Regions from separate parts of the Arthrobacter sp. 92 genome, predicted to be linked through region 1. Evidence: riboswitches for the same ligand, from Rfam matches in the RefSeq annotation. Region 1 holds a riboswitch; the other holds the start of a gene.

Region 1 (15,518 bases):
CAGAGACCCCTCGTCGGCACCCTCGACGCGCTTGACCGGAGCCGCAACGCCTGTGGAGGTTTCATTCTGGGGCCACGCGTACACGTCAACCCCCGCCTCGGCCCGAGCCGCCGGTCGGGTCCCGGGCTCGGACGTGATGATCGACGACGAGTCCAGGAACGGCGCCTTGTTGGTGGCCGAGGCAAATTTGGAACCGAACTCCCCGAAGGAAAGGTGCTGCGCCTTCTTCTCCACCAGACCGAAGCTGGCGATGTCCCAGAAAGCAGTGGAGCCGCCCACCCCGAGGATGACTTCATATCCTTCCGGGGCGCGGAAGAATTCGCTCAGTCCGTTACGGACTGAACCCACCAGGTTCTTCACTGGTGCCTGGCGGTGTGAGGTTCCGAGCAGGGTGGCCGATGCGGCCGAGAGTGCCTCGATCTGCTCGGGGCGGACCTTGGAAGGCCCGGCGCCGAATCGTCCGTCCTTGGGCAGGAGGTTGGCGGGGATAGTGATGCTGGTGTCGCTCACAGTGGCTCCAATTTTCGGCGTGGACGTGGGGAGGCCCGGCAGTAAGGGTGTCTGCAACGGAGACTTCCTTTTTATTCTGCCTGACGGCCGCATGGGGGCGGGAACGGCGGGCGTCATAGTCCAGTCATTGAGACGGCCCGCGGGGCCTTCACCGGGGGCCGGATAATTATCCGGAGTAATTCAAAATAGGCTAAGCTGTCCATGACGTACGGCGGCACGCGCCGGGCCTCCCCGGTGGCTGCCTTGGGCTCACGAACCGGATCGGATGATCAGCCCCGCACGCTGTACGGTGGGATTGACGCAAGGATTGTGCTCGAGGAGCTGAGCTGGATGACGGATCTGATCGACACCACGGAGATGTATCTTCGGACTATTTTGGAACTTGAGGAAGAAAACATCGTGGCCCTCCGAGCGCGGATTGCCGAAAGGCTGCGCCATTCCGGGCCCACCGTTTCGCAGACCGTTGGCCGGATGGAGCGTGACGGCCTGGTGGTCGTTTCCGGGGACAGGCACCTGGAACTCACTGAGGCCGGCCGGAAACGCGCCACGGAGGTCATGCGGAAGCATCGGCTCGCCGAGCGGCTGCTGGCAGATGTGATCGGTCTCGATTGGGCGTACGTTCATGATGAGGCATGCCGGTGGGAACACGTCATGAGTGAACGCGTGGAGCGGCGAATCTTCGAACTGCTCAACCATCCGACCGTTTCCCCCTACGGCAATCCCATCCCGGGCCTCGCCGCCCTCGGCGGTCAGCCTTCCGAACTGTTCACTGACGGTGTGATCAACCTGCTCGATGCCATGACCGGCTACGGATCCGATTCCCGCATCACGGTGAGACGCTTGGCGGAGCCGATCCAGGTGGAACCGGAGCTCTTGCTCCAGCTTGAAGAAGGTGGAATCCGCCCCGGAGCCAGGCTCTCCCTGGAGCGGGTGGGGGAGTACATCTCGGTGCGGGTGCCGGACATCGAAGGGGCGCTGGAATTGCCGCCGGAGGTTGCGGCGCACGTATTCGTCACCGTCAGCTAGGTCGGCACTCGTAGGACCACCCATAAGTTACTCACACCGGCGATAACGGAATTATTACCGTGTTGATTTATCCCCTATAGTTGGGGACTAGCGCCGATACTAAAGCGTTACCTGATCTGGAGCCGAGCTCTGCCAGCGGATCAGCGGCACGAATCACCTACTGGCAGAGGCGGGGGAACCACCAGCGGCCGCTATGTGCGGTCTTGGGGTGAAGTCCGTCAGTGCGCAAGTCCTCTCCGACGAAGGAATCCTTGGGATACCTCTGTGCTGGAACGGCTTGCGGGCCGCGGGCCGGGTCTGAAACTCTCTGACCCGAATCCGACAGCTAACTCCGCAGGCTATCCAGAGAGGAACATTCTTGACCACGCAGACCGTGAGGGGCCGACGCCGCGCGGCAGGTCCTGCCCCGGAGTACCCGGTGAGCGAGGCTCCCGCGGAACGGCCTCGTGACGCCCATCGTGATGCGCGCCGACGCCGGACTCTGTTTAGTCAAGTGACCGACTTCGCCGCCGCGAGCGGCGTCGGCCAGAAGGCCGGCATTGCCCTCGCCGCCGCGGGCCTGGTCCTGACCGTGGCCCTTCCGTCCACCGGTCCCATGTTGAGCGCCGCCGAGACGGGAAATTCCGCCGCGGCAGCTTCGGCCACAGCCCAGCCGGAAGTTTCAGCTGCCGCGGGGGCCAAGATCGATTTCAACCGCACTTCTGTTTCCACCAAAGGGGACCCGGACGGCAAGCTCAAGCAGCTCCTGAGCGCCCAGTCCGTCGGAACCATAACCCGAGCATCGTCGTCGGGGACCTTGGGGCCGCCCCTGGACCAAATGATTGCTTCCTCGCCCTTTGGCTTCCGGGTAAGCCCGATCACCGGCGGGGCCGGCGAATTCCACCGCGGTCAGGACTACGCCGCCCAGTGTGGAACGGCGGTTCATGCCGCCGCCAGCGGGACCGTCACGTTCGCGGGATGGCACCCCTATGGCGGTGGAAACCGCGTGGTGATCGACCATGGAAACGGCCTTGAGACGACGTACAACCACCTCTCCTCATCCTCTGTCCAGGTGGGCCAGAAGGTCTCCCGCGGCGACGTGATCGCACTGAGCGGGACCACCGGTGCATCCACCGGCTGCCACCTGCACTTCGAGGTGATGGTCAACGGAGACGTCGTTGACCCCCTCGGCTGGCTCTGAGCAAATCGATGGCTAACTCTCAAATTCCTGTGACACTCCGTGATCTGAATGTGACATTGCCGTCCAACTGCTGTACCGTTTGAAGCACGCCAACTTTTCCGAAGTTGGCGCTCTTGAGTGGATTGCCTAACTCTGCCACCGCTCAAGGTCCGTTCGCATGACATCGTCTGGCAGAGGCGGGGGAACCAATTTTGGTCTTCGCAAGAAGACCTTGGGGTTAAGTCGCAAAGCTTCCCAGGAAGCCGAGTGGCCGGGTGACTCCCATCCGAATCCGACAGCTCACCTCGTAGGCATTGGGAGAGGCTACCTTCGTGTCTTCACGCCACAATGCTGCGCGCCATCGCGCGCAAATGGTTCGTATGAACCCCTTGAGCTCGGTGTCCAAGGCTGTGACTGCTAACGCCGGGACCGTAGGTCGCCAGGCTGCCGTGATCGCAGCTGCATCCGGACTTATCCTCAGCGCTGGACTCCCGGCTAATGCCGCGGATGCCAACGTCGGGGTGTCAGCGTCCACAGAGTCCGGGTCACAGTCGGCTGAGCTTGCTGTTACGGCGGCTCCCACCGCGACTGTTTCCTTCGAGCGTCCGTCCGTGACCACGAAGGCGGCGCCCAAGGCTGAAACGCTTCGGGCACAGTCCACCGGATCGCAGACAGCCGATGCAGGCTCCACGGGGGCTGCCACACCGGGCAAGCTTTCCGATGCCGCTGCGTCGGCCGCCGCTTCCGGACTTGCTGCAATCGCCTACACCGGCATCGGCCACCCCTACGTCTGGGGCGGCACCACTCCCAACGGCTGGGACTGCTCAGGGTTCACCCAGTGGGTCTACGCCCAGGCCGGCATCAGCATCCCCCGCACCAATGCATGGAACGCCATGACGCCCACCGCCACCCCGGCGCCGGGCGACCTTGTCATGCAAAACGGCGGCGCCCACGTGGGGGTCTACGTCGGCAACGGCATGATGATCAGCGCGCTGAACCCCTCCGACGGCACCCTGCTGCTTCCGGTGTCCGCGACGGGCACGTCTTCGTACTACACCATGCGCTAAAGCACGCGCTACACCGCTCAACCGCGCGTGCTTTCCATGCTGCACGCGCACTTCGCTAAATCACCCATTCGGGCCGTTCCGGCTTACCCCCAAGATGCCGGAGCGTCCAAAAACCGCGGCCTGCCATCGCAGTCTGAGGAAAACGAAAGAGAGAAATAATGACTACTCGTGCGATCGCACGGCACCGCGCCGAGGCCACCAAGACCAACTCGCTTGCTGTCATTGCCAAGGCTGTCGGCGACAACGCCGGCGGCATGGGCCGTCAGGCAGCGGTTATCGCTGCTGCTTCCGGCCTTGTCCTGACCAGCGGAATCGCAGCCAACGCTGCAGACACCAACGTTCAGCGCGAAGCCACCTCGGCATCCACCCTGGAAGTCCAGTCGGCCGCTCCGGCTAACATCTCTGCTGCTTCCAGCATCGCCATCTCTTACGAGAAGCCGGCTGTCTCCACCTCCCCGGCACCCGCCGTCGAGGCTCCGAAGCCTGTTGTTGCGGTTCAGGAAGCACCCGCCCCCGCCGCGGCACCTGCCGTTGCAGCTACCGCAACCGTCGCCGCTCCGGAAGCCCCGAAGGCAACAGCAGCGGCCAGCGGACTCGGCGCCTCAATCGCCGCAGCCGCCTACGCTCAGCTTGGTGTTTCCCAGGATTGCACCGCCCTGGCCACCAACGCTCTGGCAGCCGTTGGAATTAACTACCACGGCTGGCCGGCCGGTTACCTGTCCCTGGGCCGCACGGTGAGCGCTGCTGAAGCACAGCCGGGCGACCTCGCCTACTACCAGAATGGCGGCATGGGCATGGCCCACATCGCTGTATACGTTGGCAACGGCATGGCCGTTCACGGCGGCTGGAACGGCGGAACCACCGCGCTGTACAGCGTCAACGTGGGCTCCGGCCCGGTCTTCATCCGCGTCGGCGGCTAAATACCCTGCAGCGATGCTGCCAGAAGGACCCCTGCACTTGCGGCAGGGGTCCTTCTTTGTGTGCCGGAGTGTCAGTTCCTTTCCACCGCGGGAGGGAACATTCAGGTGACACGGCGATGATTGAGCGGCCCGATTACGTGATATGGGTCTCCTATGTTTACTCTTGTGGTGTCGATCCATAGCCCGGACAAGCAGAGGGCAGCCGGCCCTCGAGCCCCTGACGGGTGCGGCCGTGAAGAGGTATGTGCATGCGCACTCTCGTTCTTAATGCTGGATATGAACCGCTGGCGGTAGTGACCTTCCGCCGGGCGCTGGTCCTTGTGCTCACCGGAAAAGCGAGCGTGGTGGCCGAAGGCGACGATCCTGTCGTCGGGCCGCAGGAGATTCTGGGCCGCCCGTCCGTGATTCTCCTAAACCGCTACATCCGGCCCCGCTATAACGCCGTCACGGCGGTCAGCCGGCGGGGCGTTCTTCGCCGCGACGGCCACCGCTGCGCTTACTGTGGCAAGGCCGCCCACACCATAGACCACGTTCAGCCCAAATCGCGCGGTGGCGCGGACTCGTGGGAGAACCTGGTTGCCGCATGCCTGCGCTGCAACAACGTCAAGGGCGACCACACGCCGGCCGAGATGGGCTGGAAGCTAAGGTTCGTGCCGGCCCCGCCGCATGGCACGATCTGGCAGATCAAGGAACTGGAAAAGCCCACTCCAGCGTGGGATCCGTTCCTCTTGCCGGAATCAGCGGCCTGACTTCAGCTGTGTGGCTTCGGGCCGCCGGACCGGATTCTGCGGACTGAGGCGCTCGGCAGGGCCGGTTGGACGTGGCCGGATGAATCGTGCCCTGCTTGTGCAGGGTTAGGCTGGCGGTGTGGAGTTTGATGCTGTGATCCTTGCGGGCGGCCGCTCGTCCCGCCTGGGCGGTGTGCCAAAAGCGCGTCTCGTTTATGAGGGTTCCACCCTCTTGCAGCGGTCGATTGTGGCCGCCCGTGGTGCACGGGCCATCGCCGTGGTGGGTCCGGATCCAGGAACTCTTCCACCGGGGGTTCTGAGCTGCCGTGAGGAGCCACCTTTTGCCGGCCCTGCCGCGGCCATCGCCGCCGGCCTGGCGGCCCTCGACCGAGGCCTGGGCGCTGAGCGCGCGGAGCTGACTTTGATCCTGGCGTGCGACATGCCGCGGGCGGAGTGCGCGGTACGTGCCCTCCGGAGCGCCCTCCTTGCAGCCGCTTCAGATGTTCGCGCCCCTGCGATCTCCGCCGACGGACCGGCCGGTGGAGACGTCCACCCTGAAACGGCGGCTACGGGCTTGCCAACCGGCTCGGACGGGGTCATCGCCGTGTCTGCAGACGGGCGGAAACAGCCGCTTGCGGGCTTTTATAGCACGCGCGTGCTAAGAGAATCCGCGGGTAAGCTGGAGCAGCGCGGCGCCCTAAGAGGAGGCTCTGTTTTCGCCTTGCTTGCTAGGCTTGACCTGCGGGCTGTCACCGTCCCCGCAGGCTCCACGGATGACGTGGACACGTGGGACGATGCCTCCGCACTCGGGGTGTCCGGGCAGGGTTCATGATTTGTGGAACTGTGCCGTGTCACCGCAGCTGGAATTGAACTTTGGAGGCCGCCGTGAAAACCCAGGATGAAACGCTGGAGGAGTGGTGCCGTGCGCTGCTTCAAGCCTTCGAACTCGAAGGCGTCGAGGTGGACATCAACGAGGTGCTCGCGCTGGCTGGGGTGGCAGCGCACGCAGTGGTTCGCCCGGCGGCTCCACTGACGACTTTTATTGCGGGATTCGCCGCAGGGATGGCATCGGGCTCCGGCCAGGTTCCGGATGCGGAGTCCATGCAGGCGGCCATGGGAGTGGCCAGGGCGCTGGTGCAGGACTATGCCGGCGTTCCGCAAACCCCCGAACCGGCGGACACGTCGCGTACCGGGGCCGCGGCGGAACCGTCCGTCGAGGGGAATCCCAGGACATGACCGCTGCAGCTCCGGACGGCAGCGGCGCTGCCAACGAAGCGGCAGCGCGGGCTGAACCCGAAGAGGACGAACCCGAACAGGACGAACTCGAAGACGCTGAACCCGAAGAGGGCAGCGTGGGCGCCGTTTCCGGCGCGCACACCCACCTCGCACATAGCTGGCAGGAGGCCAGGGCCGCCTCTTTCGAGTGCGCGACCCCGATCCCGGCCGGACAGGTCCCGCTCCGACTTGCGCTGGGGCGTATAGCCGCCGCCGACGTCACCGCACTGCAGGACATACCGCATTATGCGTCGTCCGCGATGGATGGCTGGGCTGTCAATGGCAGCGGGCCCTGGATCCTGGCCGAGCCCGGGCACCGGCTCGCCCCCCACCAAGCCAGCCCCATCGTGACCGGCGGCCTCATTCCGCCCGGCGCCAGGGCGGTGCTCCGGAGCGAGAGCGGCGTTATCGCCGCGGACGAGGAAGGATTGCCCCTCCTGGTGCTCGGCGGTGGCGCACGCCCCGGGGACCCCCGCAACGGGCAACATATCCGTAGGGCGGGTGAGGAAGCAGCCGCCGGGGACGTCTTGATCAGGAGCGGAACAAGGTTGAATCCCGCCCACCTGGCGCTGGCGGCGCTGGCGGGGCACGACACTGTCCTGGTTCAAGGGAAACCGGTGGTTCGGCTCCTTCTGACCGGATCGGAAGTGGTGGTCGATGGGCTTCCAGGGCCGGGAAAGGTCCGGGATACCTTCGGGCCGCAGCTCGCCGCCGTGGTGGAAATGCTTGGCGGAATCGACGCGGGGCAGGTGAAAATCGGGGACGATTACGAGGAATGGCTCGCTGCCCTGGAGGACGTCAACCTGGAAGACGTCAACCTGGAAGACGTGAACGCGGAAGAGGTCCTCCGGGAGGATACGGACCCCCAGGAGCGCAGCGTGGAGGAAGCCGTCGTGAAGCACGCCACGGTACCTGCCGACGTCGTCATCACCACCGGGGGGACGGGCCGATCCGGCACCGACCATCTGAGGCGTGCCGTGGAGGAGTTGGGTGGGCGGCTGATCATCGACGGGATCGCCATGCGTCCTGGACACCCGGCCGTCCTGGCCGAACTGCCGGACGGGCGTTTCATTCTGGGGCTCCCTGGCAATCCCCTCGCCGCCATGATGGCTCTCTGCACAATCGGTGCCCCGCTGTTGGCGGCGCTGGGCCACGGCAGCGTTCCGCCGGTGGGCGAAGTTCCCAGCGGCGCCATGCTCGAACCCGATCCGGGCCGGACCCGGCTGATGCCCTTCAGGCTTCTGTATGGCATGGCATCCCCGGCACAACACACCGGCCCCGGCATGATGCGCGGGCTCGCAGCGGCCGATGGCGTACTGGTGGTTCCTCCCCACGGTGTGCAGCTTGGGGAGATGGTGCCGGCCTTCGCCCTGCCTTGGGGTCCGCCGATTCCGGCACCGAGCCCACCGGCGGCCAAACCCAGAACTTCCGTTCGCAAGCCGGGGCGTAAGGCCGCCGGAAGCGACGGACCCGTGGACTGGAGCGCACTCCTTGGTTGACAGCCGCCCGCTGGTGCCCCGGCACACTGCTTGCAATGATTGTTCTATGACCAGTCCCGGCCCGGCATTTAGGAGGACATCGTGGCCCGAATGACACAACGCCGCAAGGTCCACAGGTTCGTCCTGGACGGTTCAGCCCAGGCCCTTGAGTTCCCGGTGAGGCACCGGGAGGACGTGCTGGCAGTTGAAGAACCCCTGGAAATACGGCTGGGGTCCCTTCCGTTCACGGTGACCATGCGGACGCCCGGTGATGATTTCGACCTTGTGGCCGGATTCCTGGTTTCGGAAGGCATTATCTGGGCCCCAGAACAACTGGTGTCACTGCGTTTCTGTGCCGGTGAGGACGAGAACGGAGTGCAGACCTTCAACGTGGTGGAAGCCCGGCTAAGGCCCGACGTCGAACTGCCGGAGCGGGGGCGCAATATCTTCACGTCAAGTTCCTGTGGAATCTGCGGCACCGATTCGATCGATGCCGTCCGGAAGTCATCGCATTTCAGCCCGGCAGCGGACCCTCTGACACTGCCTGTGGAGACCCTCGTCGGATTGCCCGACAAGCTGCGCGCTGCCCAGGCGGTTTTCGAAACCACCGGCGGGGTCCATGCAGCAGGACTGTTCCGGATTACGGAGGACGGTGACAGCGAGCTGCTCTGCGTGCGTGAAGACGTGGGACGCCACAATGCCGTGGACAAAGTCGTGGGCTGGGCCCTTCGCGAACGGCTTCTGCCGCTGACGGGCACGGTGCTCCAGGTGTCGGGCCGGGCATCCTTCGAACTCGTTCAAAAGGCCGCGCTCGCGGGGATCCCGGTGCTGGCAGCGGTCAGCGCACCGTCCAGCCTCGCCGTGGAGCTCGCGGAAGCAAGCGGCATGACACTGGCCGGCTTCAGCCGCGGCACAACCCTGAATGTCTACGCGGGGCGCCACAGGATCACGGCTCCGGCCGCCGTGCCGGGATAAGGAAAGTGCTTGGCTAATGCGGTTCGAGGAAGTAGATTTTATCCATCGAATGGACACGCCGATCCGCTCCCACGGTTGCGAATGAGCAGTTAACGAAGCGGGTGCGCCTAGGCTGGATACGACGGCCACGCAGGCACTGCGCGGTGCCCCCCACATCCCCGCATTTAAAGAGGACCACATTGCATGACGACCGCCGGCTCACGGAAGTCCGTCTCGACCGCTTTGTGCGGGAACGTATCGATGCCGCGGTGTACACCCGCAGCGTACCGCTCACCCTGAGCAGCTGGGACGCGCCGGACGAACCGGTCTCCGTGATGGAGGCCCTCCGCCACGAATTCGCGCCCCAGGCGCACGGGGCTGCCTGGGGCAGGCCGTGGGGCACCACATGGCTTCGGCTGCAGGGTGAGGTGCCCGATTCCTGGGGCACTGCCACCGACACCGCCGTGGAGATCGTGGTGGACCTGGGCTTCACCACCGAAATCCCCGGCTTCCAGTGCGAAGGGATCGCGTGGCGCCCGGACGGCACCATCATCAAAGCCATCTCACCCCGTAACCAGTACATCCCGCTCAAGCTGCTGGGCAGCGGGATGGCCGTGGACTTCTACGTCGAGGCCGCCGCGAATCCGGACGTCGCCCAGGGCTGGACTTTTGCGGCCATGCCCTACGGGGACAAGGCCACAGCAGGCAGTGAGCCGTCCTACAGACTGGGCACCATGGCAATCGCCGAGCTGAACCAGACCGTGTGGGAACTCCAGCAGGACGTGTGGACCCTGGGCGGGCTGATGCACGAGCTGCCCATCGAGCTGCCCCGCCGCCATGAAATACTGCGGGCCCTCGAGCGCATGATGGACATCATGGACCCGGACGATGTTCCCGGAACTGCCGCCGCGGGGCGTGCGGCACTGGCGGAGGTCCTGGCCCGCCCCGCCTATGCCTCCGCGCACAAACTCGTGGCCACCGGCCACGCCCATATCGACTCCGCATGGCTCTGGCCCGTCCGGGAAACCATCCGCAAATGCGCCCGGACTTTCTCCAACGTCGTGGCGCTGATGGACGACTCGCCGGACTTTGTCTTCTCGTGTTCATCAGCACAGCAGCTGGCCTGGATAAAAGAGTTTTACCCGGAGTTGTTTGGGCGGATCCGTGAAAAGGTCAAGGCCGGCCAGTTTGTTCCGGTGGGCGGGATGTGGGTCGAATCGGACACCAACATGCCCGGCGGCGAGGCGATGGCCCGGCAGTTCGTTGAAGGGAAGAAATTCTTCCTCGACGAGTTTGGCGTGGACTGCCAGGAGGCCTGGCTGCCGGACTCGTTCGGCTACTCCGCGGCACTGCCGCAGATCGTCAAGGCAGCCGGCTCCCGCTGGTTCCTGACCCAGAAGATCTCCTGGAACCAGGTCAACAGAATGCCGCACCACACCTTCAACTGGGAGGGTATTGACGGAACCCGCCTGTTTACCCATTTCCCGCCTGTGGACACCTACAACTCTGAACTGAGCGGACGGGAACTGGCGCACGCCGAACGCAACTACCGCGACCACGGCCGCGGCACCGTGTCGCTGGTGCCGTTCGGCTATGGCGACGGCGGTGGCGGACCCACGCGGGAAATGCTTGCCGCCGCCCGCCGGACGGCCGATCTGGAAGGCTCCCCGAAGGTGCGGATCGGCACGTCGGCCAGCTTCTTCACCGAAGCCCAGGCCGAGTACTCGGCGCTGCCTGTCTGGGTGGGAGAGATGTACCTGGAACTGCACCGGGGGACCTACACCAGCCAGGCCAAAACCAAGCTGGGGAACAGGCGCAGCGAACACCTCCTGCGGGAGGCCGAATTGTGGTGCGCCACTGCAGCGGTGCGGGCCGGCGGCGCATTCAGCTATCCGGCGGCGGAGCTCAAGCGGCTATGGCGCCTGGTGCTGCTCCAGCAGTTCCACGATATTCTTCCCGGGAGCTCCATTGCCTGGGTGCATCAGGACGCAGAGCGTAACTATGCGGCGATCTCCGGCGCCCTGGAGGCCATCATCGCCGAGGCAGCCGAGGCCATGCTTGGCGAAGGCACGCGGGCATTCCTGCTCAATGCCGCGCCGCACGAACGCGATGGTGTTCCGGCGCTCGCCGCTGCCGAGGTGGTGCGCGCTGACGATCCCGTGGTGGTTACCGAAGCGGACGGTGGCTACGTCCTGGACAACGGCCTCATCAGGGCGGTCCTGGATTCGAACGGGCTCCTGGTCTCCTTGAAGGACCACGCCAGCGAGCGCGAGGCCATTGCCCCCGGGGCGTTTGGAAACCACCTCGAACTCCACCGCGATACCCCCAACGAGTGGGACGCCTGGGACATCGATGAGTTTTACCGGCGGAACGTCAGCTCACTGACGGAAGCGCATTCGGTGACGCTGGAGCGGGGCGGCTGGGACGCCGTCGTGGTTGTGGAACGGCTGGTGGGACACTCCACCATCACCCAGCGGATCTCACTGGAGGCAGGGTCGGCGTCGCTGGGCATCACCACCGCGGTGGACTGGCAGGAGCGGGAAAAGCTCCTCAAGATCGGGTTTCCGCTGGATCTGCGCGCAGACCGGTCGGCGTCGGAGACACAGTTCGGGCACGTGTACCGGCCCACGCACGTGAACACGTCGTGGGAAGCCGCCAAATTTGAAATCTGCGCCCATCGTTGGATCCATGTGGGGGAGCCCGGATACGGCGTCGCGGTAACAAACGGCTCCAGTTATGGGCACGACGTGACGCGCACCGTCCGGGACGACGGCGGAACAACCACCACCGTCCGGGTGTCCTTGCTGCGTGCCCCGAAGTACCCGGACCCCACGGCGGACCGCGGCCGGCATGAGCTGCAGGTGAGCATCAGGCCCGGAGCGGGCATCGCCGATGCCGTGGAGGAGGGCTACCGCACCAACCTGGCTCGCCGCGTGGTGAAGGGCGCCCATCCCGTGGCCCCGCTTTTCACGGTGTTCAACCAAGGCATCGTGATTGAGGCGGTCAAGCTTGCGGAAGACGGGTCCGGCGATGTCATTGTGCGGCTGTACGAGTCGCTGGGCGAACGTTCCACCGGAATGGTGGCGGCTGGCTTCGATGTCCGCTCCGTGACGGCCGTGGATCTCCTGGAGCGGCCTGTCGAGGCGCCGGGTGTTGTGGTCGGACACGATTCGGCGGGGTTGACCCTACGCCCGTTCCAGCTTGTCACGCTGAGGTTTGCGCGCTGACGGTGCCATGGAATGGACGCCGGGGAGGAGCCTACGACAGGTTTAAAAAAGCTGAGTGGGAGCGGTCCCGAAGGACCGCTACCACTCATCCCCCCAATGGTGTTCGGACAGCCACCGTTGATCCGCGCGGTAAATTCCCCACACGAATCAGCCGCCACGTTCACACATTCATGATTATGTCACGGTCTAATGATTCTGTGAACGGAAACCTGGCAGGTTACGAAAAACGATTGCCGAATCCGGGAAATCGATGCGTTAGCGTGACCTGGCACGCAGTGCCATGACCCGCGCAAGCCAGATAACCGTCAGCCCGAGGACCAGGGTGAGGACGGCTGTGTAGTTGACGAGGGCCTCGATGAACCCCAGGTTCCGGGGAATGAGCGGGAAGAAAGAACCTGCGATCATGCCCACGAAGGCGACCGACAGCAGCACGGCGCCGGACCGGATCCCCAGTGGAAGCCTCATGCGGATTGCCCGGAGCGTTGCCGGCAGGATGCAGGCCGCGATAAAGGAGGGGTACAACCTCCCGGCGGCGGCATACGCCAGAATCAATTGCGCATTCAGCGGGCTTCGGGCCGGAAGAGAGTTGAGGCCGGTGTCAGTACCTGCGGTATCGGCCATGAGGAAGAACGCGACGGTGGCGACCGCGATCAGCCCCAGGACCGTCAGGCCAACCGGACCGGTGATCAGGCGCTCACTCCGGGGAGCGTCGAAACCCCGGGCGATTCGGTGGCCCGCGAGCAGGATGGCCACGTAGATCAGGAAGCGCAGAATGAGGTTGGCATAGTTCTGCGAGCCAAGCCAGGAATCAAACGCCCGATAGCTGGGATCGATGCTCAGCAGCATGGCGAGGGTGGCGAGCACAAAGATATAAAAGAGCGAGCGGTTTTCACCCCGGACTGCGCTGGGTATCCGGATCAGCGCCACGATGCCGCAGACCACCAATGTGGACCACTGCAGTATCTGGCTCATCCGAGGTTCTCCCATATTTTCTCTGTTTGTGCCTGGTCCTGCTCATGGCGGCGGAGTGTTTTGCCCAGGGCCTGCAGCCGTTCGCCGGCCAAAACCGTCAGTTCGCCGTCGGAGAGGCCGTCCAGCGCTGACTGCCTTGCCCCTGGCGCCCATCCGGCTTCCGACTCCGTGATCAGTCCGGTCGCCACCAATCCGCCTGTGAATCCTACGCCCGCTTCGCGGGAGGTCGCGACCGCGAGCTCGGGGGAGAGGCGGTTGGCTGTCAGCTGTGCCGAATAATTCTGCGGGGCGATCCCCGTGGCCGCGGAGACGCGGTGCCGCAGTTCGCCGTCGTCGATCGCGTCCACCCAGTTCCTGACAGAGGTGGCGTGCGGCGCCGGAGCCAGGGGCGGCGGCCCCTGCTCCCCGCCGGTGGCCGCCGGCGGGGCCGAGCGCGAAATGATTGCGCGCAGCAGGTCCAGGGTGGCAATCTGGCTGACCAGTTCGCCCGGTGTGGGTGGGACAGGGCTGCCGGCGAGTTCCTTGAAGCTCTCGAATGACGCCAGGGCAGCCACGGGGTTGATGCCGAAGGCGCGGCTGATGCTGACCACGGTGCTTTCGGCCACCTTGCCGCGGACAAGCTGCTGGGCCAGGGTGGTGCGCTTCACGCCGGAGATCCTGCAGATGTCGGCTGTGCTCGCCGCCGGCGCAACATTATGAAGCCAACGTTGAAAGGCTTTGGCGGGGACTGGCATCTATGGATTCCTGCGGACTGGATTCGGCGATACGGCTCTGCGGGACAAGAGTGAGGCGGAGGTCACAAGGTGCTCCGCGTCCCAATTTTACGGTGTGGACTGATTCAACTATGCTAGATGGTCGAACCCGTTGGTCCGTACACCCCCCAAGTCCGGACCAGCGGGTTCTTTATGCCCGGCGGGATTTCATGCCGTTTTGGGCGGCGGTGAGAGGATGGACTAATGACTGCAACCCTTGTTGCCAAAGACCTTTCCGGCGGTCACGATCACCGCACGCTTTTCGCAAAACTCTCCATAACTGTTGCCCCCGGTGACGTGGTTGGCGTTGTCGGTGCCAACGGCGCGGGCAAATCCACGCTGCTGAGGCTTCTGGCGGGCGTGGACCAACCGCAGGAAGGCACAGTCAGCCTTGCGCCGTCGGACGCCTTCGTGGGCTGGCTGCCGCAGGAACACGAACGCATGGCCGCCGAAACAATAGCCGGCTACATTGCCCGGCGCACCGGCTGCGCCCAGGCCACCGCGGAGATGGAGTCCAGCGCCGAGGCACTGGGCACGGGCGCTGCGGGAACCGATGACGCCTATTCGCTGGCCTTTGACCGCTGGATGGCCTCCGGAGCGGCGGACCTGGACGAACGGATTCCGGCCGTCCTTGCCGACCTCGGCCTGGACGTGGGCCCGGACGCACTGATGACGGGACTGTCCGGCGGCCAGGCGGCACGCGTTGCCCTCGCGGCCCTGCTGTTGAGCCGTTTCGACATCGTCCTCCTGGACGAACCCACCAATGATCTTGACCTCAACGGACTGGCCAAGCTTGAGGCCTTTGTGCAGGGGCTCCGTGGCGGCGCGGTCCTCGTCTCGCACGATCGCGAATTCCTGGCCCGTTGTGTCACCACCATTGTGGAACTGGATCTGGCCCAGAAGTCCGTGGCTGTCTACGACGGCGGCTACGAGGCGTTCCTGGAAGAGCGCGCCGTGGCGCGGCGCCATGCCCGGGAGCGCTACGAAGACTACGCCTCCACCAAGGCGGACCTCGTCTCCCGCGCCCGCACGCAACGTGAGTGGAGTTCCCAGGGCGTCCGCAACGCCATGAAGAAGAGCCCGGACAACGACAAGATCCGCCGTGCTGCCTCCACCGAGTCCTCGGAAAAGCAGGCCCAGAAGGTCCGGCAGATGGAATCCCGGATAGCCCGGCTCGACGAAGTGGAGGAGCCCCGCAAGGAGTGGCAGCTTCAGTTCAGCATTGGCCAGGCACCGCGTTCCAGCGCCGTTGTGGCAACGCTGCGGGACGCCGTCGTGCGTCAAGGTGACTTCACGCTGGGGCCGGTGAACCTGCAGCTGAACGCCGGGGAACGAATCGGCATCACGGGGCCCAATGGCGCCGGTAAGTCCACGCTGCTCCGGCTCCTGCTGGGAGTCCGGCAGCCAGACTCCGGCAACGCCTCCATGGGGGCATCGGTGGCCATCGGCG
Region 2 (15,518 bases), 140 kb from region 1:
CTGGGGACGGCCGTGACCAGCCAGGATTCCGACATCTACTTCTATCTGGCTGCTCTCTTCGGAGCTGGGACCATGCTCGTCCTTTTCGCCGGAGCGGTCTGGCCGGCAGGCAAGCGGCTCCGTGCGCAGTCCCGCAGACAGGCCGCTGTCCGCAGCCCCGCACGGGCGGCGTCACGTCCCACAGCGCAGGCCACCTATGGACGGCCCGGCTCGCGGTCCGGTGCCACCCGCGCGCCGTCCGCCAAACCGCGGGTTCCCCCGGCCTCCTCGGCCAAACCCGCCGGCAAGTCAACACCCAGGCCCGCCGCGAAACCTCCGCCGGCGTCACCAGCAAAGGCCGCATCGCGGCGCTGAGCGTACCAGCGGCGCTGACCGGCGGTGGCGCCAAGTCCCACCGGCCCGCGGGAGCCAAACACGGCCGTCGCAACCCCGCCCAGCAGCAGGATTCCGCCGCCAATCTCCGCCGGAGACGGGACTTCGCTCAAGGCGAGCCACGCCGTCGTCATGCCCACCACGGGAACCAGCAAGGTGAAGGGGACAACCGCGGACGACGGATACAGGCCGAGCAGGCGGTTCCAGATCCCGTAGCCCACCAGGGACCCGAAAACTGCGGTATAGACGGCGCTCACGACCGTGACCGGCTGCAGGTCCGCCAACACTCCACCCACGGCGTCGGGACCGTCGACCAGCAGGGACAGTGCCGCCAGCGGAAGCGGAACCACCGCGCCGGACCACACCACCAGCCCGAGCCCCGACGTCGCTTTGGCTTGCCGGGCGACGATGTTTCCGGCGGCCCACGACAACGCGGCCGCCAGCACGATGATGAGGGGAAGGACGGGCGCCACCAAGCTGCGTCCCACTCCCACCACAGCCAGGCCGGCCACACCGAGCACGACGCCGGCCAACTGGGCGCGTTTAGGGCGTTCGCCTAAAAGGCCGGCAGCCAGCAGGACCGTGAGGAGCACCTGGGCCTGCAGGACCAGCGAGGCAAGGCCGGCCGGCATCCCCAGGCCCATGGCGAGATAGAGGAGGCCAAACTGACCGGCACTCATAAAGAGCCCGACGCCGAGGATCGCCCGCCAGCCGACGTCGGGCTTTCGAATGAAAAAAATCCAGGGGAACACCACCAGGACAAAGCGCATGGCCACGAAAAGCAGTGGCGGCACTTCCGTGCCATTAGCATGCAACCCCATGTCTATGGCCACGAAGTTGACGCCCCACAGTACGGCGACAAGCACCGCCAAGGAGGAATGACGCAGGTTCATGCTCCCACTGCGCCACTCCCGCATAGAATGGGCGGCACCTGGCGCGGACCGGCGGTTCTCCCGATGAGAAGCTCTGGCATTGTCCGTTGGCCGCGCGGGGTCACAAGTTCCGGGGGCGTTCTTCGGGGGTCCCGCCCGCATTGCCGCGGCTGCTGGTCCCGCCGCGGTTTACGGAAGTGTCCGCGGCCGTTCCCTCACGCTGCTCGGCAACAGCCTCCTCGTGGGCCGAAACCGCTCCCTCACGCTGCTCGGCAACAGCCTCCTCGTGGGCGGGAACCGCTCCCTCACGCTGCTCGGCAACAGGCGCGTTGGGGGTCTCCTCGGTATCGGACACGTTCCGCTCATGTTCGGCGCCGCGCTGGTCGGCGGTGATCACGTCCGGATCCAACTCGTCGGCCTTGCGCAGCTGCTCCTGCGAGGAGGTGCGCACGTTCGCCGCTTCCTGCTGCTTGTCGCGAGCTTCCCGGCGAAGCCGTTCTGCCTCGACCTCGGCTTGTTTCGCGTCAGCCTCGGCACGGGCCGCCTTCGCCTCGTGCTCCCTGGCGCCCAGCTCAGCGGCCTTGGCTTCCTCACGCATTTCAAATGCGCGGTTGCGGTCCGCCGCCACCTTGCGTTTACGGTTGAGGTAGACCACCGCCGCGATAATAGCCAGCACTACGACGACGCCGATGATAATCCCCACGATTTGCCCCGAATTCACGATCTTCGCCCTTCCCCTGGCCCGTCCCCGTATGCCTCAAGTAAACATCACAAACAATCGCCTGACCATGAGCCTGCGCCGCAGGCGGACGGTGTGAGCGTCCCTAGTGGGCGCGGGGCACTTTGAAATGAGTGAGCCGGGCGTCCTGGCCGTCGAGTTCGGCCCAGGTCTTCTCGGTCTCCAGCACCGTCAGCCCACTGGTGGGGAACCGGGTGGCCACGTCCATGTAGGCGTCGTGGTTGGAATCCCGCGACGCCAGATGCATGGCAAGATCCTGCACGCCGGGCATGTGCGAGATGACCATCAGGGTGGTGACCGTGTCTGGAACATGGTTGATGACGGTCAGCATACGCAGGGCGGAAGCTCCGTACAGGCCGTCCTCAAGCTTGGGCGTCGGCGCCTTGTCCCCCAGGGCGCTGCACACCCACGTGCAGGTCTGCCGGGTGCGAAGCGCGCTTGAGCAAAGGATGAAGTCCGGAACCACACCGTGTTTGAGGAGCCACTTGCCGGCCAAGGGGGCCTCCAGGTGCCCCCGTTCCTCCAGCGGGCGTTCATGGTCCGCGACTCCGCCGGGCCAGTCGGCCTTCGAGTGCCGCATGAGGATCAGCCGTCTCTTGTGATGCTCGCTCTTGTGATGCTGGCCGTCGTGATGGTCGCTTTTGTGATGCCCGCTCATGCACCAATCCTAGTGCGGCAACCAGCCTGAACCCGGAGTGGCTGCCGCCCGGTGCATTCCGACCGAGTCAGTCCTCGAGCACAAACGTCACTTCCAGCACAACGTGCCAGGCCACGATGCCGCCGTCCTTGATCTCGACTTTCTGTTCCTTGACCCAGGCGCCCGTGACGCCCCTCAAGGTCTTGTGGGCACGATCGACGCCTTCCTTGATGGCGGCTTCGAAAGAAGTAGGCGAGTTGGCGCTCAGGGTGGTGATGCGGGCAACAGACATGATTTCCTCCCAATAGTCGGATGAACGGTCCGAGACTACGCCGGGGCACCCTGCGCCAACAGGGTCAAAGGGCCGCACCTCCGCCGCGGACGCACAAACGCCTCTGGCACGGATGCACGAAGGCGGCACTGTGCAAAGTCAGGGCGCTGCTGCGCAGCGGCAGATACCGAAAGCGCCCGCCCCCAGTATGGGAACGGGCGCTTTTCGCGCGTCGCTTGGGTCTAGATGGAGTATTCCGGAGCGGCCCAGACAACAACCTCCGGGTGCTCATAGAAACGGTAGCCCTGGCCGCGGACGGTGCGGACGGTATTGGCAAGGCGGCCCAGCTTGGAGCGCAGCCGACGGATGTGGACGTCGATGGTGCGCTCATTCGGGACTTCCTCGGCGTTGCGCCACAGCCCTTCGAGCAGCTCGTCGCGGCCCACCGTCCGCGTGCCGTTCTCCACGAGGTAGTTCAGAAGCTCGAATTCCTTGAAAGTAAGGTTCAGGGATTCCCCGTCAAGGTGGACTTCGCGGCGGGCGAGGTCGATGAGCACGCCGGATGGGCGCGGATCCTGCGGCTGCTGCAGGCGGGCGGCCTCGGTCCGCTGGCGGGAGTTGACGGTGGGGTCACCAAAGGTGGAACGGACGACGTCGAGCGCCGAACCCGGGGCGCTGGCAGGGGCCACCGCAACAGCGGCGTAGCTTTCAGCGCCTGCCACCAGCGACTGGGCGTAGGCACGGATTTCCTGGGCAAGCTTGGCAATGGAGGTTCCCGCTGCGGCTGCGGTTTCCTCATCGATGCCCATGTAGAGCACAAATCCGCGGGCCACGTTGTCGTTCGCAACGGGACGAACTCCGCTGGCGCCGGCCCCTGAGATCACCGGGGTGGGAGCAGTCTGCGGGGCGGGCTCCGCGGGAGAGACAGCACGGAGCTGGCCGTAGGAGTTCGGGTTGTAGCCCTGCGGTGCGTAGCCGGGGGCGGGGAAGCTGTTGCCGGGGGCTGCCGGCGGGAACGACGGGCGCGCCCCGAAACCCTGGCGAAGGCCAGAGGCCTGGCCGCCCTTGTTGGCGTTACGGACGGAGATGTGGACGTATCCGGATGCAACTGACATGGAATGCTTACCTCAATGTGAATGGCCGTCATCGCGGCTCGAATGCTGGCTTTCCCCGCAATGAGATCTGGGGAGGGGCGCCCGACGCTGGGCTGGGGGCGAATGCCTAAAAACTTCTCGGGGTGGGAAGTTAGGCGTGCATTCGACAACAGCGCTTCTCGACGCCAGCGGGTGGGCTGGACCGGAGTTCTGCGGCTGCAGGTGCTGTTGAGTTCTTGTTCACAATTGAAGTGTGCAACGTAACAATGAAAACTTGCAAGTAACAATGGACATCAAAGTCCGCATAGTGAGACAGGATCCCGCTTTGTGGCCCAAATCACGATTCTGCAAGGCAAATAAAAGCCGGTGATTCTCGGTTGAAATCGAGCAGAATAGGCATTCTAGCGAATATTATTCTCCCTCATCCCAATTCCTGGACTTGATATTCATCGCATGCTCATATGCCCAAATGCTGCCCGCCCTGCTGGCGATGTCCAGGAACCAAGCGGTTCCGGAACCCCTCGGGCTCCGGAACCGGCCGGTTTGGTTCACCGGGCGCGGTCCAGAGTCAGTTGTTCTGCCCGGTCGACCCGGTGGACGCAGTGCTCATGAGCTGCACTGTTTCGGCCGGGAAGCCGGTGGACTCCTTGGCGGCGACGATCCTTACCATGGCACCCGAGACGATATCCGCTACGGTCAGCTGGCTGGTGCTCCCGCCTGCCGCCTGTTGACGCCTCTGTTGCTGGTTGCTCACCACTACGTCGGAACCCAGCGAATATGTCCGGCTGAACCCGTCAGCGCTCTTGACGGTGACCGAATCCGCACTGACCTGACTCACCGTTCCGGTCTGTTCGACCTTTGTGACGTAGGCGTTGTCCTGGAGGACGACGAACTCGGAGTGGACGGCGGCAGACAAACCGCCCATCCCGCTCAACCCGTCCGGGGCAAAGTTTCCGGGACCGCCCTTGCCGGACATTCCCCCGCCTGGAAAGCCTCCTTGAGTGCCGCCGGCCTGTGCGCCCCCAGCTCCGGGCATCCCGCCTTGCAGGGCATTGCCGCCGGCCGCATTGGCTGAAGCGGAACTGGATAATGCGTACACGCCCACGCCGGCACCGCCGGCCAGAACCACCGCGGCTCCGGCCACTGCCAGGCCCCGCTTCAGGGTCCAGGGCTTGCCGCTCCCTGCGACGCCGCCCTTCGGGAATGTGCCTGCCGCGGGCGGAGCTCCCCAGCCTGCGGACTGCTGCGCGGCCCCCCAGCCTGTTTCCGGGCGCGCCTCCGGAGCTGGAGCCCCTGGTGCCGGCGGAGCTGCCCACCCGGGTGCAGGCTGGTCTGCCTGTGGGTGGGTCCGGTACTGCGGAGCAGGCTGAGAAAGCGGCGCCTGCTGCCCGGCTGCGGCGGGATTCCGTTCGGATCCGTGTGTGGCTTCCGGAACAGGTGCGTCGTGCTGACCATTCATGGTGTTCTCCTTCGGGTGCGAACTTTGTCCCTCCCAGAGTGGAAAGGCATCCTGTGCACCGGCTGTGCGGCACAACAGGGTGGCCTGTGACCTTCCCGACCCCTGGCGTGTCCCGACCAGGGGTGAAACGGCACATCAGGGGGACCGGCAGTTTCCAGCTCGCTAGGCTGGGATTCACAGCCGGCGCACAGTATCCCCAAAGCGGCGGCTAACCAGCAGATCGGAGAGTTGTCATATGGCCACTTCGCACTCCACCACCAACAACCTTCCCCAGCTCACCCACCCGGACGGCTCACCCATCCGTGCCCTGGTGGTTGACGACGAGCCCAGCCTGTCCGAACTCATGAGCATGGGTTTGCGGATGGCGGGATGGTCCGTGGCGGTGGCTGGCGACGGGCCGGAGGCCGTGAAGCTGGCCAAGGAGTTCCGCCCGGACGTCCTGGTGCTGGACGTTATGCTGCCAGGTTTCGACGGCGTTGAGCTGCTGAGCAGGATCCGCGCCTTTGCGCCCGAGGTTCCGGCTTTGTTCCTGACCGCGAAAGACGCCGTCCAGGACCGCATCACCGGCCTGGCCGCAGGCGGTGACGACTATGTAACCAAACCGTTCAGCATGGAGGAAGTGCTGTTGCGCCTGCACCGGCTGGTCCAGCGCTCGGGTGTCGCCGCCATGGATACGGCCGAGTTGGTAGTGGGCGATCTTGTCCTCAACGTGGATACCCGGGAGGTGACCCGCGCCGGGCAGGAACTGCAGCTCACCGCTACTCAGTTCGAGCTGCTCCGGTATCTCATGGAGAACCCAAAGCGCGTTGTCAGCAAGGCCCAGATCCTGGATCGGGTGTGGGACTACGACTTCGGCGGCCAAGCTAACATCGTTGAACTCTACATCTCGTACCTGCGCAAGAAGGTGGATGCGATCCACCCGCCCATGATCCACACGGTGCGCGGCGCCGGCTACGTCATCAAACCGGCGGATTGAGCGTGCCCACACTTTCCGGTGAAACCCGCAAGGACGGCCGCAGCTGGCTGAACCCGTCCACGTGGCACCTGCGCACCCGGCTGGTCCTTGTGGCCATGGCCTTGCTGGTGGCCATCTGCGGCGCCGTGGGGCTGTTCAGCTATGCCTCCATGGACTCGTTCCTCACGCAGCAGCTTGACAAGCAGCTGGGCCAGGCGTCCCACCTGTCCAATGAAGCCGGGCGGCCACAGCTGGGCAACCCTTCCGGACGGCCCGATCCACTGGAAGGCAGGGGCCAGGGCGTGGGCACCCTCATCGCGCGGATCTCCAACGGACAGGTCAGCAGCGCAGGCCTCCTGGCCTCCGACGCAACCAGGGATTCCCTGTCGCCGGGAGACGAGAAGGCGTTGGCAGACCTCCGCCACGACGGAAACCCGGTGGACCGCACGCTGTCCACCGGCTCCTACCGGCTTGTGGCTGTCGAGGCGCCCTACGGCGACGTGATCGTCACCGGCCTGCCCCTGGCCGCGAAGCAGAATACGCTCACTTCGCTGGTGTGGACCATGGTGGTTGTCTCGCTGGCAGGACTGGTGCTGATCGGCCTGGCCGGAACCGTCCTGATCCGGCGCACCATGAAGCCGCTGGAGCAGCTCTCCGAAGTGGCCACACAGGTTTCGCGCCTCCCACTGGACGCCGGCGAGGTGGCACTCGCGGTTCGCGTACCGCCGTCGAACGCCCATCCCGGAACCGAAGTGGGCAGCGTTGGTCATGCCCTCAACCTCATGCTGGACAACGTTTCGAAAGCCTTGGAAGCCCGGCAGGAAAGCGAAACAAAGGTACGGCAGTTCGTCGCGGACGCCTCCCATGAGCTGCGCACGCCGCTCACCGCGATCCGCGGCTACACGGAGCTGATGCGGATGACCGAGAATTTCACGCCGGACGGCAGGAAGTCCCTGGCCCGGGTGCAAAGCCAGTCCGAGCGGATGACGACCCTGGTGGAGGACCTCCTGCTGCTTGCCCGTCTGGATGAGGGTCAGCCCCTCAAGCTCGCCGATGTGGACCTCACCCAGCTGGTGGTGGAAACCGTCAGCGACGAAAAGGTGATGGCACCGGACCGCGTCTGGCAGTTGGAACTGCCAGAAGAGCCGGTGGTTGTCCGGGGCGACGCCTCACAGCTGCACCAGGTACTGGCAAACCTGCTCTCCAACGCCCGCAAGCACACGGTGCCCGGCACCAAGGTTGTTACCGCGGTGATGAGGTCAGCCGACGGCAGCGCCGTAGTGACGGTGACGGACAACGGAGCCGGCATCCCGCCGGAATTTGTGGACCGGGTTTTTGCCCGTTTTGCCCGGGCGGATGCCGCCCGCACCAGCCCGGTGGGGTCCGGTTCGAGCGTGGCCGCGGCCGGCGCTGCGGCCACCGAGGGGACAAGCGGCCTGGGTCTGTCGATCGTTCAATCGATCGTGGAAGCCCACGGCGGCAGCGTGGAAGTTACATCACGGCCGGGCCGCACGGAGTTCGCTTTCCGCCTGCCAGCGGGAGGGCCGTCGTCCTAGCGGGAGGGCGGTGATCCCAGCAAACCGGAGGTCTGTGTGTAACGAATCGATGCACACCACAGCGCAAGCCGACCCACCGTCGTCGTGATCTCTGTTACCGAAACGTGACTTAACCGCGATACTCCTGTACCGTTTTTATGGTGCGGCCATCGATCTGGCCGCATATCCGGATGGACGCCAAACTCTGCCGCTTCCCGGATTCCTCATGATCAGGCAGAGGCGGGGGACCCAGGTCTCCGGGCATTCTGCATCAGACGCCCTTGGGGTGAAGCCGACACGTGAATTTCCGTGCGGCCGGATGACCTCATCCGAACCCGACAGCTAACTCCGCCGGCATCGAGAGGCAACCATGACTGAATCCCTGCATAAAACACGCCCCGAGCGCGTTTCGCGCAAGTCCCTGCTGCGTGCCAAGCCCTCGCGTCACCGCGCCGAATCGGCCAAGCCCGCGTCCCCCCTGTCCCGGTTCGCCGCCAGCCTGGAGGGTTCCGGCCGCCGGGCAGCGGTCATCACCACGGCCTGCGCTGTGCTGATTGGAGCCGGAGCGGCGGGCCAGGCCTCCGAGCCCGCCAAGCCCGGAATCACCGCGGCCAGTGCCGGCAGCGCCGCCACAACAGCCGACGCACAGTCCACGCTGGCGTTTGAGAAAATCCTGGTTTCGGCCATGCCCGCGCCGGCATCGGTCAGTCTCGAGCCCCAATCCGCCGGAAGCCCTGCCCCGGAGAAGGCCCCGGAAGCCCCCGCACCGGCAACGGCACCGGCACCAACTGCGGCACCCGCCCCTGCGGCCGCACCGGCGCCGGCGCCCCCGGTCGCGGTTGATGACCCCGCCGCCGCGCAGGCCTACGCGGTTGCGCAGCTCCCCACCTACGGCTGGGCCCCTGACCAGATGCAGTGCCTCATGAAACTGTGGACCAGGGAATCCGACTGGAAAACCACAGCCACGAACTCCAGCAGCGGCGCCTACGGCATCGTCCAGTCGCTGCCCGCGGAAAAGATGGCGAGCGCCGGCGCGGATTACCTGACCAACTTCCGCACGCAGATCAACTGGGGCCTGGGCTACGTCAAAGACCGCTACGGTTCACCCTGCGGCGCGCTGGACTTCCACTACGCCAACAACTGGTACTAAGCCAGGCGCCCGCTCCACAACTAACTCACCGGATCTACCATCGGGCAGCTCAACAGCTCGAGGGTCTTCCGCCACTCAGATCCTCGAGGGCCCCGCATCCACGCGATCCGGGGCCCTCGGCGTGCTCCGCGGCCCTCCGCGGGTACGAACGGTGCGCCGCCCAAGTCCGTCCGCGCCACGCCGGACTTGCACAGGCCCTGCACAGCTTCGCCCTAAAGCCCTCATAAGAGCCGGCGTCACAGTTGATCCATGACGCTCACCGACCAGGCCCCAGGAACCCTGCCGCATCCACCCGCCGGCGCGGCCACCACCGCAGGAACGGGCGGCCTTCCCCCCTTCCTTCCCACGGGACGCACCCGCCGCTCCCCGGTAAATACCGGAACCATGGTTCCCGTCCTGGACGTGACCGTCCCGGTGTACAACGAGGAACGGGATTTGGAGCAGTGCCTGCGGCGGCTCCATGCCTATCTGCACGGCACGTTCCCGCACACCTTCCGCATTACGGTGGCCGACAACGCCAGCACCGATGGCACCCTCAAGACCGCTGAGCGGATTTCCCGGGAACTGCGCGAAGTGACGGTGGTCCATCTTGAGGAGAAGGGCAGGGGCAATGCGCTGCGCAAAGTCTGGCTCGCCTCGCCGTCGCCCGTTCTGGCCTACATGGATGTGGACCTGTCCACGGACCTCGCCGCCTTGGGCCCCCTCCTCGCGCCCCTGATCTCGGGCCATTCGGACCTGGCCATCGGCACCCGGCTGACCCGCAATTCACGGGTCATCCGCGGACCGAAGCGCGAATTCATCTCCCGCAGCTACAACTTCCTGCTGCATTCGCTGATGGGGGCGCATTTCAGCGACGCCCAGTGTGGGTTCAAAGCCATCCGCGCCGACATTGCCCAGCAGCTGCTCCCCCACACCCTGGACAACGCCTGGTTTTTCGATACGGAACTGCTGGTCCTGGCCGAAAAGTGCGGGCTCCGCGTGCATGAGGTCCCGGTGGACTGGACGGACGATCCCGACTCCAGCGTGGACATTGTGCAGACAGCAGTGGCGGATCTGCGCGGAATGGCCCGGCTCAGCAAGGATCTGGTGTCCGGACGCATTCCGGTCCCCGAACTGCGCGCCGCACTGGCGCGCGGCCCGGTTCCCGCGATGTCCCGGGGCCAGGAGCAAAGCCAGGGCGGCAGCCTCTTCGGCCAACTGGTCCGTTTCGGCGCCATCGGCGTGGTTTCCACGTTGGCGTACTTGCTCATCTTCCTCATGTGCCGGGGCGTGATGGACCCGCAGTTGGCCAATTTCCTGGCCCTCCTGGTCACCGCCGTCGCCAACACCGCCGCCAACCGCAGGTTCACCTTTGGGATCCAGGGCAGCGGCTATGCCGCACGCCATCACTTTGAAGGGCTGCTTGTCTTCGGCATCGGGCTCGCCCTCACCTCGGGCGCGCTGGCCCTCGTACACAGTGCGACGACGCCGGAACGCTGGGTCGAGATTCTCACCGTGACGGCCGCGAACCTCGCCGCCACAGCCGTGAAATTCCTGCTGTTCCGGCTGTGGGTCTTCCGCCACCGACGGATGACCGCACCGGCCGCCGTCGGGACGCCAGCCGGCGCTGGGCTCTCCCGCCCGGACCCCTCCCACGCTACCCCTGCCGACGGGAACGCCGTCCCCTCCCAAGCGGATGCCGCCGACATGGATGAATCAATCACCAGACTTCCCAGCACAGAAACGGCCGACTAAATGACCACGACCCTGACCACGCCCGCTCCCGTGCCGGATGGCTTGCCAGATTATTCACCGGCGGCAGCCGGCCGCCGGCCCGCGGACTCCATCCCTGCCGTGTCCCGCCGTGAACGGCTGCTCTTCGGGCGCCAGCCCCGGTGGATCCGGCCCTCCGCCGCGCTGCTGCTGGCAGTGACCGCGGCGCTCTACCTTTGGAATCTCGAAGCCACCGGCTATGCCAACTCGTTCTATGCCGCCGCCATCCAAGCCGGCACCAAGGACTGGACCGCTTTGCTGTTCGGCTCCCTGGATGCGGGCAACGCCATCACCGTGGACAAGCCGCCCGCGGCCCTGTGGATTCCCGCTCTCGCCGGCCGGATCTTCGGCTTCTCGGCACTGAGCATGCTCATTCCTCAGGCGTTGATGGGGGTGGCCGCCGTCGGGCTCCTCTACCTAACGGTGAAACGCGTCTCCGGGCCGGCGGCCGGACTGCTCGCCGGCGGCGCCCTGGCACTGACCCCGGTGGCGGCGCTGATGTTCCGTTTCAATAATCCAGATGCCATGCTCACCCTGTGCCTGGTGCTGGCGGCCTATTTGACCACCCGCGCCATTGAGAAAGCCGGCTGGAAATGGCTGGTAGCGGCGGGTGCAGTGATCGGTCTGGCATTCCTCACCAAGATGCTCCAGGGCTTCCTCATTGTGCCGGGCCTTGCCCTGGCCTATTTCTGGGCTGCACCCACAACCCTGGGCCGGCGCGTGCTTCACCTGCTCGGGGCGGCCGCGGGAATCGCACTGGTGGCGGGCAGCTACATCGCCCTGTTCCAGCTGACCCCGTTCTCCGCCCGGCCCTACATGGCGGGGTCCGCGACCAACAGCTTCCTCGAACTCACCTTCGGCTACAACGGCCTGGGCCGGATCACGGGTTCCGGGGCCGGCATGCCGGGCGGCGGCGCCGGTGGCGGCATGGGCGGCAACGTGGGCTTCGGCGGAACACCTGGCATCACACGGATGTTCGGAACCAGCTTCGGCGGCGAAGTGTCCTGGCTGCTCCCGGCAGCCCTGATCCTGCTGGGCGCCGGGCTCTGGTTTACCCGGCGGGAAGCCCGCACTTCCGGCACCCGCGCCGCCCTGATGCTCTGGGGTGGGTGGCTCCTGGTCACCGCAGGGATCCTTAGCTTCATGGGCGGCACAGTGCATCCGTACTACGCCGTGGCCCTGGCTCCGGCCATCGCCGCGATCGTGGGAATCGGTTCCGTGGAACTCTGGCGCGGACGGGCGTACTGGCCGGCACGGATTGTCTTGGCCGTAACCGTCCTTGACGGCTCAGCCTGGTCCGCCGTGCTTCTGGGCCGGGACGCCTCCTGGCTGCCGTGGGTGCGGATCCTGGTGGTTGCGCTGGGCGTCCTCGCGGCCCTGGCGTTTATCCTGAGGCTCGATAACCTGGCTTCCGTCCCCGCGCAGGTCCGGAAAGCCGCCGCCGCGGGCGTTGTGGTAGTTTCCCTCCTTGCCGGCGGGCTGGGCAGCGCGGCGTGGACCATGGCAACGGTGTCCCAGCCTCATTCCGGATCAATCCCCACCTCCGGCCCCACGGCTTCGGCCATGGGCGGCATGGGCGGCATGGGCGGCGGAATCCGGACAACGGACAGGACCGACGGATCCGGCGCCACTGATGATGGCACCGCTGGCGCACCCGGCGGGGGCGCCCCGGGCGGGGAGGGCACCGCGAGCTCCGAGCTGACCGCCTTGCTGAAGTCTGCCGGAACCAAGTGGTCCGCCATTGTTTCCGGGGCCTCCCAGGCCGCCAGCCTTGAGCTGGCAACCGACACCAATGTGATCGCCCTCGGCGGCTGGAACGGCGGCGACCCGTACCCCACGCTGGCAGAGTTTCAGGCCATGGTGGGCCGCGGCGACATCGGGTACTTCATCTCGGGCGGCGGCATGGGCGGCATGGGCGGCGGCCGCGGAGGCAACTCCGAGGTAGCCACCTGGGTGGCCGCCAACTTCCAGGCTCAGACTGTGGGCAACTCAACCGTGTACAAGCTGAGCAAGTAGGAAACCATGACCGATACCCTCCGACGCCCTGCGGTCTCAGGCCGGCGTCCATCACGCCAGCGTCCTCCCGGAGCGGGTGCGGCTCCGAACCGGAACCGGTTCCTGGGGCGCCGCCTGGAGCTTGCCGCTCTCCTGCTGGCCACCGGGATACTTTATCTTTGGAATCTCGGGGCGTCGGGGTGGGCCAACGCCTTCTATTCGGCGGCTTCCCAAGCCGGCTCCCAGGACTGGACCGCGTGGTTCTTCGGCTCCTCCGACGCCGCGAACTCCATCACCGTGGACAAGCCCCCCGCGGCACTGTGGATCACCGGATTGTCCGTACGCTTGTTCGGGCTCAATTCGTGGAGCATCCTGGTTCCGCAGGCACTGATGGGTGTGGCCACGGTATGGCTGGTCTATCTGGCTGTCCGACGGGCCGCGGCTCCGGCCACGGCGGATGCCGTGTTAGCCCACCGGGCAGGACTCTTTGCCGGAGCTGTAATGGCCCTCACCCCTGTGGCAGTGCTCATGTTCCGTTTCAACAACCCCGATGCTCTCCTGGTTCTGCTCATGACGGCGGCCGCGTACGCTGTGCTGCGTTCCATCCAGGACGCCCGCCTTCGCTGGCTCCTCCTCGCTGGGGTCTTCCTTGGGTTTGGTTTCCTCACCAAGCAACTGCAGGTCTTGCTGGTGGTTCCCGGCTTCGCTGTTGCGTACCTCCTGGCGGCCCCGGCCGGCCTCGGCAAACGTATCCTGCACCTGCTCGGTGCCGGCGCCGCCCTGGCGGTCTCGGCAGGGTGGTGGCTCGCCGCCGTCGAACTCATCCCCCAAGACGCCCGGCCGTACATCGGCGGGTCCCAGTCGAACTCAATCCTTGAACTGACCCTGGGCTACAACGGCCTGGGCCGGCTGAGCGGAGATGAGACCGGTAGCGTGGGCGGCACCAACGGCTGGGGCACGCCCGGACTGTTCCGGCTGTTCAACAGTGAATTCGGCGGTCAGATTGCCTGGCTGCTTCCCTCCGTGCTGGTGCTGGGCGCGGCGTTGCTTTGGCTGGGACGGCGGGCGCCGCGCACCGACGCGGTGCGCGCCTCGGTGGTCTTTTGGGGCAGCTGGGTGCTGGTCACTGGCCTGACCTTCAGCTTTATGGCCGGCATCATCCACCCGTATTACATGGTGGCGCTGGCACCTGGAATCGCTGGCCTCGCCGGGCTGGGGGGTGTGATTCTGTGGCAGCGGCGCGCTCAGCTGATCGCCGCGGTGCCCCTGGCCGCCGCCATCGTGGTGGCCGGTCTCATGGCCTTCGAGCTTCTGGGCCGCTCCGCCAGCTATGTGCCATGGCTCCGTTGGGCCACCCTGTTGGGTGCGCTCGCCTCGGCCGTGGTGGTGTTGTCAGTCGCCGCCGTTCCCGGCTTCCGGTTCTCCGGTCCGCTGCAGCGCACGACGGCGGCGCTCGCCGTGGCCGCCTCCCTCGCGGGGCCGTTGGCCTCCTCGCTCACCACCGCCGCCACAGCCCACACCGGATCGATTGTCAGCGCCGGACCGGCAACGGGCATGGGCCGTTTCGGTGCCGGGGGCGTGGGCATGCTCCGCGGGCAGAACACCGCCAACGGATCTGTTCCACTCCGGCAACAGGGCGCAGGCGGCCCAGGGGGTGCCGGCGGAATGGGCGGAATGGGCGGCCTTCTGGGCGCCACCACGCCGTCGGACGCCTTGGTTAGCGCGCTGAAATCCGGGGCGGACCGCTACACCTGGGCCGCCGCCGTGGTGGGTTCAAACAACGCCGCAGGCTACCAGCTGGCCACCGGTCTGCCGGTCATGCCGGTGGGCGGTTTCAACGGTACCGATCCGTCGCCCACGCTGGCGCAGTTCCAGAAGCTGGTCTCCGAGGGAAAGATCCACTACTTCATCGCAGGAAGCATGATGCAGGGCCAAAGCGGATCGGATGCGGCCGCCCAGATCGCCACCTGGGTGCACGCTAATTTCGAGGCCCAGACCCTCGGCGGCACCACCGTGTACCTGCTGGGGGCCTAGCCGCCGGGCCTCACAACCGGGACGACTTCACAACAGGAAGGATATGGTCCTGACGCCGTCGGCGCTGACGTCCGTGGTTACGGAAACGGCTGAGTAGTCCGGAATGTGGAAGACGCCCTCCGGGAGCAACCCGGTGTTCGGGCCCACGGCGACCGTGCGTATTCCAGCGGCGAGTCCGGCGGCAATACCTGCCGGCGCGTCTTCGAAGACCAGGGCGTCCTCCGGGGCCACCCCGAGCAGCGAGGCGGCCCGGAGGTAGCCTTCCGGGTGCGGCTTGCCCCGGGTCACGTCCTCGGCCGTCACTGAAGCTGCAGGAAGGTCGATGCCCGCAGCGGCCATCCGGACCTCGGCCAGCGAGCGGGACGCGGACGTTACCAGTGCCACCGCGTTCGCGGGTAGTCGCTCCAGAAGCTGCAGCGCACCCGGTATGGGCACGATCCCCCGGGTTTCCGCCAGTTCCATGCGGCCAAGCTCAGAGGTGAGGGCATGGACATCGGCACCGGCGGGAGCAAATCGCCGCACGGTGTCGATGGCCTGGACCCCGTGCGAGGTGCGGAGGATTTCAGCGATGTCGAGGCCAAAGCGGCCTGCGAAATCACCCCAGACCTGTTCCACGATCCGGGTGGAATCAACCAGTGTTCCGTCCATGTCGA

What was found. Region 1 has a riboswitch for cyclic di-AMP ahead of ACP4XC_RS04415 (C40 family peptidase). Riboswitches for the same ligand answer to the same signal wherever they lie in the genome.
Region 2: linked by a shared signal. The riboswitch ahead of ACP4XC_RS03790 (hypothetical protein) and the one ahead of ACP4XC_RS04415 (C40 family peptidase) in region 1 are both predicted to bind cyclic di-AMP.

The regions. Positions count from the first base shown of each region.
Region 1 is NZ_CP189863.1:946,079-961,596, forward strand. It holds gene serC (phosphoserine transaminase) at 1-510, opposite strand, end outside; gene ACP4XC_RS04405 (metal-dependent transcriptional regulator) at 841-1,536, shown strand; cyclic di-AMP (ydaO/yuaA leader) riboswitch at 1,672-1,891, shown strand; gene ACP4XC_RS04410 (M23 family metallopeptidase) at 1,895-2,716, shown strand; cyclic di-AMP (ydaO/yuaA leader) riboswitch at 2,865-3,023, shown strand; gene ACP4XC_RS04415 (C40 family peptidase) at 3,076-3,762, shown strand; gene ACP4XC_RS04420 (NlpC/P60 family protein) at 3,921-4,682, shown strand; gene ACP4XC_RS04425 (HNH endonuclease) at 4,931-5,431, shown strand; gene mobA (molybdenum cofactor guanylyltransferase) at 5,550-6,242, shown strand; gene ACP4XC_RS04435 (DUF6457 domain-containing protein) at 6,296-6,646, shown strand; gene ACP4XC_RS04440 (molybdopterin molybdotransferase MoeA) at 6,643-8,184, shown strand; gene fdhD (formate dehydrogenase accessory sulfurtransferase FdhD) at 8,266-9,138, shown strand; gene ACP4XC_RS04450 (alpha-mannosidase) at 9,318-12,344, shown strand; gene ACP4XC_RS04455 (hypothetical protein) at 12,600-13,316, opposite strand; gene ACP4XC_RS04460 (hypothetical protein) at 13,313-14,050, opposite strand; gene ACP4XC_RS04465 (ABC-F family ATP-binding cassette domain-containing protein) at 14,273-15,518, shown strand, end outside.
Region 2 is NZ_CP189863.1:802,552-818,069, reverse strand. It holds gene ACP4XC_RS03830 (EamA family transporter) at 195-1,265, opposite strand; gene ACP4XC_RS03825 (hypothetical protein) at 1,366-1,965, opposite strand; gene ACP4XC_RS03820 (SixA phosphatase family protein) at 2,069-2,641, opposite strand; gene ACP4XC_RS03815 (dodecin family protein) at 2,709-2,912, opposite strand; gene ACP4XC_RS03810 (winged helix-turn-helix domain-containing protein) at 3,134-4,006, opposite strand; gene ACP4XC_RS03805 (hypothetical protein) at 4,554-5,444, opposite strand; gene ACP4XC_RS03800 (response regulator transcription factor) at 5,680-6,420, shown strand; gene ACP4XC_RS03795 (HAMP domain-containing sensor histidine kinase) at 6,423-7,955, shown strand; cyclic di-AMP (ydaO/yuaA leader) riboswitch at 8,138-8,305, shown strand; gene ACP4XC_RS03790 (hypothetical protein) at 8,305-9,084, shown strand; gene ACP4XC_RS03785 (glycosyltransferase) at 9,334-10,818, shown strand; gene ACP4XC_RS03780 (glycosyltransferase family 39 protein) at 10,819-12,852, shown strand; gene ACP4XC_RS03775 (ArnT family glycosyltransferase) at 12,859-14,865, shown strand; gene ACP4XC_RS03770 (HAD-IA family hydrolase) at 14,893-15,518, opposite strand, start outside.